DNA from 2 places in the Paenibacillus stellifer genome. Region 1 is predicted to be linked to the other one. Evidence: a T-box and tRNA genes for the amino acid it is inferred to sense, from the RefSeq annotation. Region 1 holds a T-box; the other holds one or more tRNA genes.
The links. A T-box is a leader RNA that pairs with one kind of tRNA and senses whether it is charged. The one in region 1 lies ahead of leuS (leucine--tRNA ligase), so its partner is inferred to be a tRNA-Leu.
Positions count from the first base shown of each region.

Region 1 (4,383 bases):
CTCGCGGAAGTGAAGGTTCTTTTTCGTTCTCTGAATTCATTTTTCATTTTACTTCAATTGAGAAGACGACCATGGTATCGCCCAGTGAGGTTACGCCGTCCTCCAAGCCCCAGAATGCCGAGACGCTGTAGGCGTAAACCCCCGGCTCGTCCGGCGCATGAAAAGTCCCATCGGACAGCGGAATCTCCGTGATGCTCCCGCTTTTATACTGCATCAGCCTCACACTAGACGGAGCCGGATCGTAAGGGAACCGGACCTCAACGACTGCACCGGCCGGAAGAACGTTCGGCGTCTTCCCTTTTAGCTGTTCCTCCGCTCCGATATAATCGGCGCACATCGAGCCCCAACAATAGGTACTTTGGTACATGGAAAGATCCGTCTCTCCCGACCGGATGAGCGGCAGCGGCGGCTTCTCTTTATCCAGCGGCTTGATTGACGCTTCTGCTTCTGCGGAAGGATTGGCGGACGTAGCGCTCTCATTCGAAGGCTGGACGGACGGGCCTGCTTCCGTTACAGGATTAGGTGACCCTGCCACCTCGGCATTCGGACCTTCAGATGCGATCTCCGGTGAAGCGGCACAGCCCGCAAGAACGATCGTCAATACAGCAAGAATCAGGAAGGACGTTCCTTTTTTACTCAAAAGCTCCACCTCCTTTAACACAGACGCAGAATAAGCGGGAATGGTTACAAGACTTGACCGATTATTTTGCCGCGGACAGACATATACTTACATTGCAGGTCTTTTCCAGTTTGGCCGCAGGAGGTAACGCGAGTGGAACAATGGTACGGCAACAAAACGTTTCGGTGGATGGTCGGCGTGCTGCTCGGTCTGATCATCCTGTATTTTATTTGGCAGCTTCGTCCGATGCTGATGAATATTTTTACTTTTCTCAAAGCGGTGCTGGCTCCGTTACTGGCCGCCATGATCATCTCATATGTGCTGAACCCCGTCGTCAGTCTACTGGCCCGGCGAAAAATGCCGAGGGGTGCAGCCGTGCTGCTCATTTACGCGGTCTTTCTGACGGCGCTTGCCGTCATTGCCATCAACCTCATCCCGATGCTGATCGAACAGCTGGAGGAACTGAACGAGCATCTGCCGGAAATTACGCTGCGTGCCCAAGGGCTCATGCACAGCATGGATACCCGGCTGATTCCGCAGGGCGTGGAGACCGGGATGAACAACTGGTTCTTTCAATGGGAGAGCCGTCTGGCGAAGGGGATTTCGAATTTCCTGGATCATATCGGAACGACGATCGGCGTGGTGTTCGACGCCTTTATCATACCGTTCCTGGTGTTCTATATCCTGAAGGATTTTGATGTCTTCGAGCGAATGGTCATTTCCTGCCTGCCTCGCTCCCGCCGGAAATCAATCGTGAAGATGCTGAGAGACATCGATATCGCGCTCGGCAATTACATTCGTGGCCAGTTCATCGTCGGCGTTATGATCGGCATTCTCGCCTATATCGGGTATGCGCTGATCGGCATCCCTTATGCGCTGCTGTTCGCCTGCTTTGTCGCGATATTTGATATCGTGCCGTATCTCGGTCCTTTCCTCGGAGCCGCTCCGGCTCTCGTCATGGCTTCGACGGTTTCGATCCGGCTCGTTCTCCTCGTGATTGTCGTCAATACACTCTGCCAGATGCTGGAGAGCAATGTGATTTCTCCGCAGGTTGTCGGCCGTACGCTGCACTTGCATCCGCTGCTGATTATATTCGCGCTGCTGGTCGGAGGCGAGCTGGCCGGGATTATCGGCCTCATTCTGGCGGTTCCCGTTTTTGCCGCTGGAAAAGTGGTGCTTCAGCATATCGTGGCGTACTATGTCCGGCGGAAGCCGGCTTAAGGCGAAGGGATGGATTGACGCCGGATCACTCTTTTGTATATAATGTTGGGGAATATTCAGAATTTCAGAGCATTCATGGATGAGGAGCAGTAATTTCGGATACGTTACGCAGAGAGCCGGTGCTTCAGGTGCGAGCCGGTTGACGATAATGAAATGAACTCGCCTCGGAGAAACGGCGCTGAACGGACATTCCTGTCCATCTATTAAGCACCGTCGGTCCGCCACCGTTATCCGGCGCTTAAGTGAGCAGGGGAATAGACTGGCAAGGTCGTCCTGCTAATTAGGGTGGTACCACGGGAATTCAGCCTCTCGTCCCTAGCGTTGTACGCTACGGATGGGAGGCTTTTTGGATTGCAGAAGTCCGCTTAGCATTCAAGGAGGAGTAACAATGAGCGACATTAAGGAGAATCAGGCACCGCAGGGCTACCGCGCCCAGACGCTGGAGCCGAAATGGCAGCGGTATTGGGAAGAGAATCATACGTTCAAGACCGGGGAAGAAAAGGGGAAACCGAAGTTCTATGCGCTGGATATGTTCCCATATCCTTCGGGAGCCGGTCTGCATGTCGGACACCCTGAAGGCTATACAGCTACAGATATCGTATCCCGCTACAAACGCATGCGCGGCTACAATGTGCTGCATCCGATGGGCTGGGACGCTTTCGGCCTGCCGGCCGAGCAGCACGCGCTCGATACAGGACAGCATCCGCGTGACATTACAGTTAAGAATATCGACAATTTCCGCCGCCAGATCAAATCGCTGGGCTTCTCGTATGACTGGGACCGCGAGATCAGCACGACGGACCCGGGCTATTACAAATGGACACAGTGGATCTTCATCCAGCTGTACAAACGCGGGCTTGCCTATGTAGCCGAGGTTCCGGTGAATTGGTGTCCGGCGCTCGGCACGGTGCTGGCGAATGAAGAAGTCATCGATGGCAAAAGTGAACGCGGCGGCCATCCCGTCATCCGCCGGCCGATGCGCCAGTGGATTCTGCGCATTACCGAATACGCGGAGCGCCTGCTGGAGGATCTGGAGGAGCTCGACTGGTCCGAGAGCATCAAGGATATGCAGCGCAACTGGATCGGCAAGTCGAAGGGGGCCGAGGTGGTCTTCGCCATCGACGGACATGACAGCAGCCTGACGGTGTTCACGACCCGTCCGGATACCCTGTTCGGCGCAAGCTACTGCGTGCTCGCTCCTGAGCATGAGCTGGTATCGGCGATTACGACGGACGCCCAGCGCGCCGAAGTTGAAGCATACAAGGAGCGGGCTGCTCGCAAGAGCGATCTGGAGCGCACCGACCTGGCGAAGGAGAAGACAGGCGTATTCACAGGCGCCTATGCGGTTAACCCGGTTAGCGGAGCGCGGCTGCCGATCTGGATCGCCGATTATGTCCTGGCCGGCTACGGAACGGGAGCGATCATGGCTGTTCCGGGCCACGATACCCGTGACTGGGAGTTCGCGAAGCAGTTCAGCCTGCCGATCATCGAGGTTGTCCAGGGCGGCAATGTAGAAGAAGAAGCCTATACGGGCGACGGTCCTCACGTGAATTCCGACTTCCTGAACGGCCTGGAGAATGCACCGGCCATCTCGGCGATGATTTCGTGGCTGGAGGAGAAGGGCTTCGGCAAGGGCAAGGTGACCTACCGGCTGCGCGACTGGCTCTTCAGCCGCCAGCGGTATTGGGGCGAGCCGATCCCGATCCTGCATCTGGAGGACGGCACGATGAAGACTGTGCCGGAGGATCAGCTGCCGCTGATGCTGCCGGATGTCGATGCCATCAAGCCGTCGGGCACAGGCGAGAGCCCGCTGGCGAACGTGACGGACTGGGTCGAGACGGTCGATCCGGAGACCGGCATGAAGGCGCGGCGCGAGACGAACACGATGCCGCAATGGGCCGGCAGCTGCTGGTACTATCTGCGCTACATCGATCCGCACAACGACAAGGAGCTGTGCTCCCCGGAGAAGCAGAAGGAATGGCTGCCGGTCGATCTCTACATCGGCGGCGCCGAGCATGCGGTGCTTCATCTGCTGTATGCCCGCTTCTGGCATAAGGTGCTCTACGATCTCGGCGTTGTCGATACGAAGGAACCGTTCTACAAGCTGGTCAACCAGGGCATGATTCTTGGCACGAACAATGAGAAGATGAGCAAATCCCGCGGCAATGTCATCAATCCGGATGAAATTGTCTCCGAATTCGGAGCCGATACGCTCCGCGTCTACGAAATGTTCATGGGTCCGCTGGAAGCGACCAAGCCTTGGAGCGCGAACGGCGTGGAAGGCATTCACCGCTTCCTGTCCCGCGTATGGCGTCTCTTCGCCACCGAGGACGGCTCCTTAAGCGCGAAGATCACGGCGAACGGCGGCACGGAGGAGTTCAAGCGCACCTGGCACAAGACGATCAAGAAGGTGACGGACGACTTCGAGAACCTGCGCTTCAACACGGCGATCAGCCAGCTGATGATCTTCATCAACGACGCCTACAAGCAGGAGACGCTGCCTACCGAGGCGATGGAGAACTTCGTGCAGATGCTGTCGCCGC
Region 1 covers NZ_CP009286.1:4,197,772-4,202,154, reverse strand. The annotation lists gene PSTEL_RS19385 (hypothetical protein) at 44-640, opposite strand; gene PSTEL_RS19380 (AI-2E family transporter) at 773-1,840, shown strand; T-box leader at 1,908-2,160, shown strand; gene leuS (leucine--tRNA ligase) at 2,229-4,383, shown strand, end outside.

Region 2 (4,383 bases), 2.8 Mb from region 1:
GCGGTATCGCATCCAGGTTGAAAGACTGCTGGAGCTTCCTCCGGACAACCATCGCCCATGAGCTGCCGTACATACCGTTCACCGATCATAAGGATTATCTGTTGTTAGGAGCGATCCCGTTGTCTACATCAAGCCTTCCCCCAATTCCCAGCCCGCCAGGTTACGCAGCACTGATTCTTAATCGAAATGGAGTGATATCGGCAGTTAACGCCAAATGGAGAGCCTATGGCATCCTGTCCGGCCTGTCCAAGAGCTTCAACTGGCAGGGCGTCGATTATTTCGATTTGATGCAGGAACTGGTGCTGCCCCCCGCCCAGCTATCGATGCTTCAATCCGGTCTGAACTCAATATTTAACGGTGCGAGACTAACCTATAGTTCCCGATTCACGAAACCGCCCTCCTTAAAGGGCTCCAAGACATTCCTGATCGAAGCGGTCCCCCAATTTACCGACAGCCGCCATGAGATCTCCAGTCTTCTGCTGTTTCATCGTTACATGCCTTCGGCTCGTCTTCGTCCCGGCGTTCTGCCTAGCCAACGCCCGTTTGGCTATCCCGCACGCTATTTGCCGATATGCGCTTCCTGCAAGTCTATTCGGGTGGGCCAGACCTGGGTCCCTGTCGAACAATACCTTCAAGCGCAGCTGCACACCGAACTGACGCATGATATATGCCCGGACTGCATCCATACGCTGTATCCGCAGTATGCCGGGGCGCTGAGAGTATGCGCGGAATAATCTTTGGGAGGCTGATGTCATCAGCGTTCCGGCAGATACTACGTTAGGTTACTGCTAATATTAAAAGCGATGTCACGTTACTTCAATCCTTTGGCAACCTGGAGAAGCTCCTCTTTTCCCACCTTGGGAGAGGTAGTGCTTACTGAATAGAAGATGCTCATCTCTCCCTCGCTCCGTTTCTCTATCCATTGCAAGGAAGCGTGATACCGGTCCGGACTTGTTATATCCTTATCCTGAACTTGAACGTATGCGGCAATAACTCCACGTACCTGGCATTGCTCAACAGTTGCCGTATCCGGAACGTTCCAGGTTAGAACCGACTTCCCACCCAAAGCGGTCTGTGGCAGTGGCGAATAGGAAATTCCAATTTTTTCCCCGGACGAACCTTCATAAACCACTGTCGGACTAATCGTCTTACTCGCTTCGTTCTGTTCCTCATCGCTTTTGATCCAGGCGTAACGTTGTTCCTGATTCACTCTTGTTTGAAGTAAAGAGCGAAATCTGGCCTCTGATGCGGTATCCAGAATTCCAAGCAAACTATCCGATGTTCCACTTACAAAATGAAATCCTGCCGGCATCTCGCCCGGAACGGCGATGTCTCCAATGATTTTTGTTGTGACAAACTCCCAGCTCCTATAATTACGATAAGAAATGACCTTGTTCACCTTAAACACCCGATCGCCGTCCACAGTTCCGGGCACATAGACATAAGCCGACTCCCCAAGATTCAATTGATCCTGTACATGTTGAAAAATATCATTTAATTCCGCCGATCCGATAGTTCCTGCATTGTCAGAACCTGCGCTCACCTTGGCGACATTCAGCTGCCCGGTCGAATAGGTGAGCGACCACAGACGCTGCGCACCATATACCGTACCGCCAAGCAGCAAGAGACCAAACAGCATGACAGCGGCAAAACGGCCCGCCCGGAAAGAGACATGATGATGGGTAGAATTTGCAGCTTTCTCCGAATTCCGGTGATAGAAACTGTTAAAGCTTTGCTCCAGCCTTTGTTCCAAGCTGTCTGGCATAACAACATTTCCAGTATATTTTTTAAACCCCACACTCAATTCATCTTCGATACCCATTGCCATTCCTCCTTCATGGTTGAGAACCCATCCGCATCCGCCAGCTTTCTCAGCTTACCCAGCGCCTTGAAATGCCTGGATTTCGCCGTGCCGACCGGAATATCCAAGGCTGCGCCGATCTCCTCAAACGAACACTCCTGAAAGTATCGCAGCACAATAACGCTCCGGAATTTATAGGGAAGCTGCGTAATCAAATGAAGCAGCTCTTCCCGTCGCTCCCGGCTTACTGCCAACTGGTCTGCGCCCGGTGATACCGTCCCTTCGGTATAATCCCTTACTCGGCTCTCCACCCGGCTCTTTCTCCACTGCTTGCGGTTATAGCTGCTGCACTGTCTGACAATAATCCCGTTTAGCCAGGCCTTGAACGGCTTGCTCTCGTCATACTTGGGCAGTGAGCGAAACAGTTCCAGATAGATCTCATTCGTCACATCAGCTGCATCGTTTCGCGTTTTGACCAGCAGACAGACCGTACCGTATACCGGCCTTTTGATGTATTCATGCATGAACTTGAATAAAAGCTTGGCTATCCCCTTCTCTCAGCTTGCGGAGCCATCCGGACAATTCCTCCTCATTCATAGAGCTTATCCCTCCTTTCAATCTGTACGTTATTGGTCCGGAGTTCGTTAAAAGTTCCCTTTGAGCTCTTTTTCACTTACAAATTCAAGATACACAGAAAAAAGCCCTTGACCGGAATCAAGGACTTTTCTCTATTGTTGCTATAATGCGTGTTGCTAGAATGCGGTAGAGAGGACTCGAACCTCCACGAGCGTACGCCCACTACCCCCTCAAGATAGCGTGTCTGCCATTCCACCACTACCGCACAATATGACCCGTAGGGGATACGCTTCGCAAGCGAACCGACTGCGATGTATGCCTAACGATGCCGATGCTCCGACGAACCTTTAGGGGTTCTCATCCCCATTCGAAGAAGCAGATATGACCCGTAGGGGATTCGAACCCCTGTTACCTCCGTGAAAGGGAGGTGTCTTAACCCCTTGACCAACGGGCCACAACAAAAAAGAGTATATCAAATATCATTTAATCTGACAACCTATATTTTTTTCAAAACAGGTCCAGGTGCCATATGAAGCCGTCAGGCAGCAGATTCCCCCTGAGCTTCCGGCAAAAGAGGGCTACTCCAGCGGTTCGACGCTTGGCTCCGTCTATTAAGTTCCTTAACCTTTCAGCGTATCCAGTCCGTCCTTATACACGTACCCCAGGCTCTCTGCCACAGCCCGGTTCGTGACCTGTCCGGCTGCCACATTGATTCCGAGAGCAAGCGCTGCGTTCCGTGAGGCGGCCTCGGCAATGCCCAGATTCGCAATCTGCAGCGCATACGGAATCGTCACATTCGTCAGCGCCAGGGTTGAGGTACGCGCAACCGCTCCCGGCATGTTGGCCACTGCATAATGGACGACCCCATGACGGACATAAGTCGGGTTCTCATGGGTGGTGATCCGGTCAACCGTCTCGATTGAGCCTCCCTGATCAATGGCAACATCGACGATAACCGATCCTTCGGCCATTTGCTGCACCATGTATTCCTTCACAATTTTTGGCGCTCTGGCGCCTGGAATCAGTACGGCTCCGATCAGCAGATCGGCCTTGCGTACCGCCTGCTCGACATGATAAGAGTCGGACATGACGGTGATCAGCCGGCCGCTGAACATGTCGTCCAGAACCCGCAGGCGGTTCGCGTTCAAATCCAGTACGGTCACCTTCGCTCCCATTCCGATCGCCACTTTGGCCGCATTTGTACCGACGATTCCGCCGCCAATAATGACGACCTCGGCCGGGCTCACTCCCGGAACGCCTCCCATCAGGATACCCTTGCCGCCACGCGGCTTCTCCAGAAACTGCGCCCCGATCTGCACTGCCATTCGCCCCGCCACCTCACTCATTGGCGTAAGCAGCGGCAGCGAGCCATCCTCCACCTGTATCGTTTCATAACCAACCGCCACAATCCCGCTGTCCACCAGAGCCTTGGTAAGACCCGCCTCAGGAGCAAGATGCAAATACGTGAACAGGATCAGCCCATGCCTGAAATAACCGTATTCATCCGGCAAAGGCTCCTTCACCTTGATGACCATGTCTGCTTTTGACCAGACCTCAGAAGCTTCCGGGAGCAGTTCGGCTCCCTTATCCTTGTACTCGTCATCGGAAAAACCGCTGCCGGCTCCCGCCGCTCTCTCAATCAGCACAGTATGCCCCGACTTGACCAGCGCTTCCACTCCAGCAGGTGTAATTCCGACCCGATTCTCGTTGTTCTTGATTTCCTTTGGCACTCCGATAATCATCAGGCTTCTCCTCCTTAGTTGGATAATGGCAAGATAGATGGGAATAGCCGCCCCATCAATGATGGAGCGGCATCCCGGTCAGACTGATCATGCTTGGTGAAAGCGAGTTGGCTTACGGATTAACCTTAGTTTCGAACGTTTGCTTGCCGTCAACGAATTTCAGAACGACAGCTGCTTTAACCGGGTCATGCGATTCATTCAGCGTAACCTTACCGGTTGCCAGCTGCAGATCCTTGGTTGCTGCCAGGGCGTCCTTGATCTTGG
Region 2 covers NZ_CP009286.1:1,433,988-1,438,370, reverse strand. The annotation lists gene PSTEL_RS06525 (Rha family transcriptional regulator) at 1-61, shown strand, start outside; gene PSTEL_RS26065 (hypothetical protein) at 192-734, shown strand; gene PSTEL_RS06515 (hypothetical protein) at 812-1,822, opposite strand; gene PSTEL_RS06510 (sigma-70 family RNA polymerase sigma factor) at 1,801-2,325, opposite strand; tRNA gene PSTEL_RS06505 (tRNA-Leu) at 2,560-2,642, opposite strand; tRNA gene PSTEL_RS06500 (tRNA-Glu) at 2,760-2,831, opposite strand; gene ald (alanine dehydrogenase) at 2,998-4,119, opposite strand; gene PSTEL_RS06490 (ABC transporter substrate-binding protein) at 4,232-4,383, opposite strand, start outside.
Region 2: it encodes a tRNA-Leu, which carries the amino acid that the T-box ahead of leuS (leucine--tRNA ligase) is inferred to sense. The anticodon was not compared.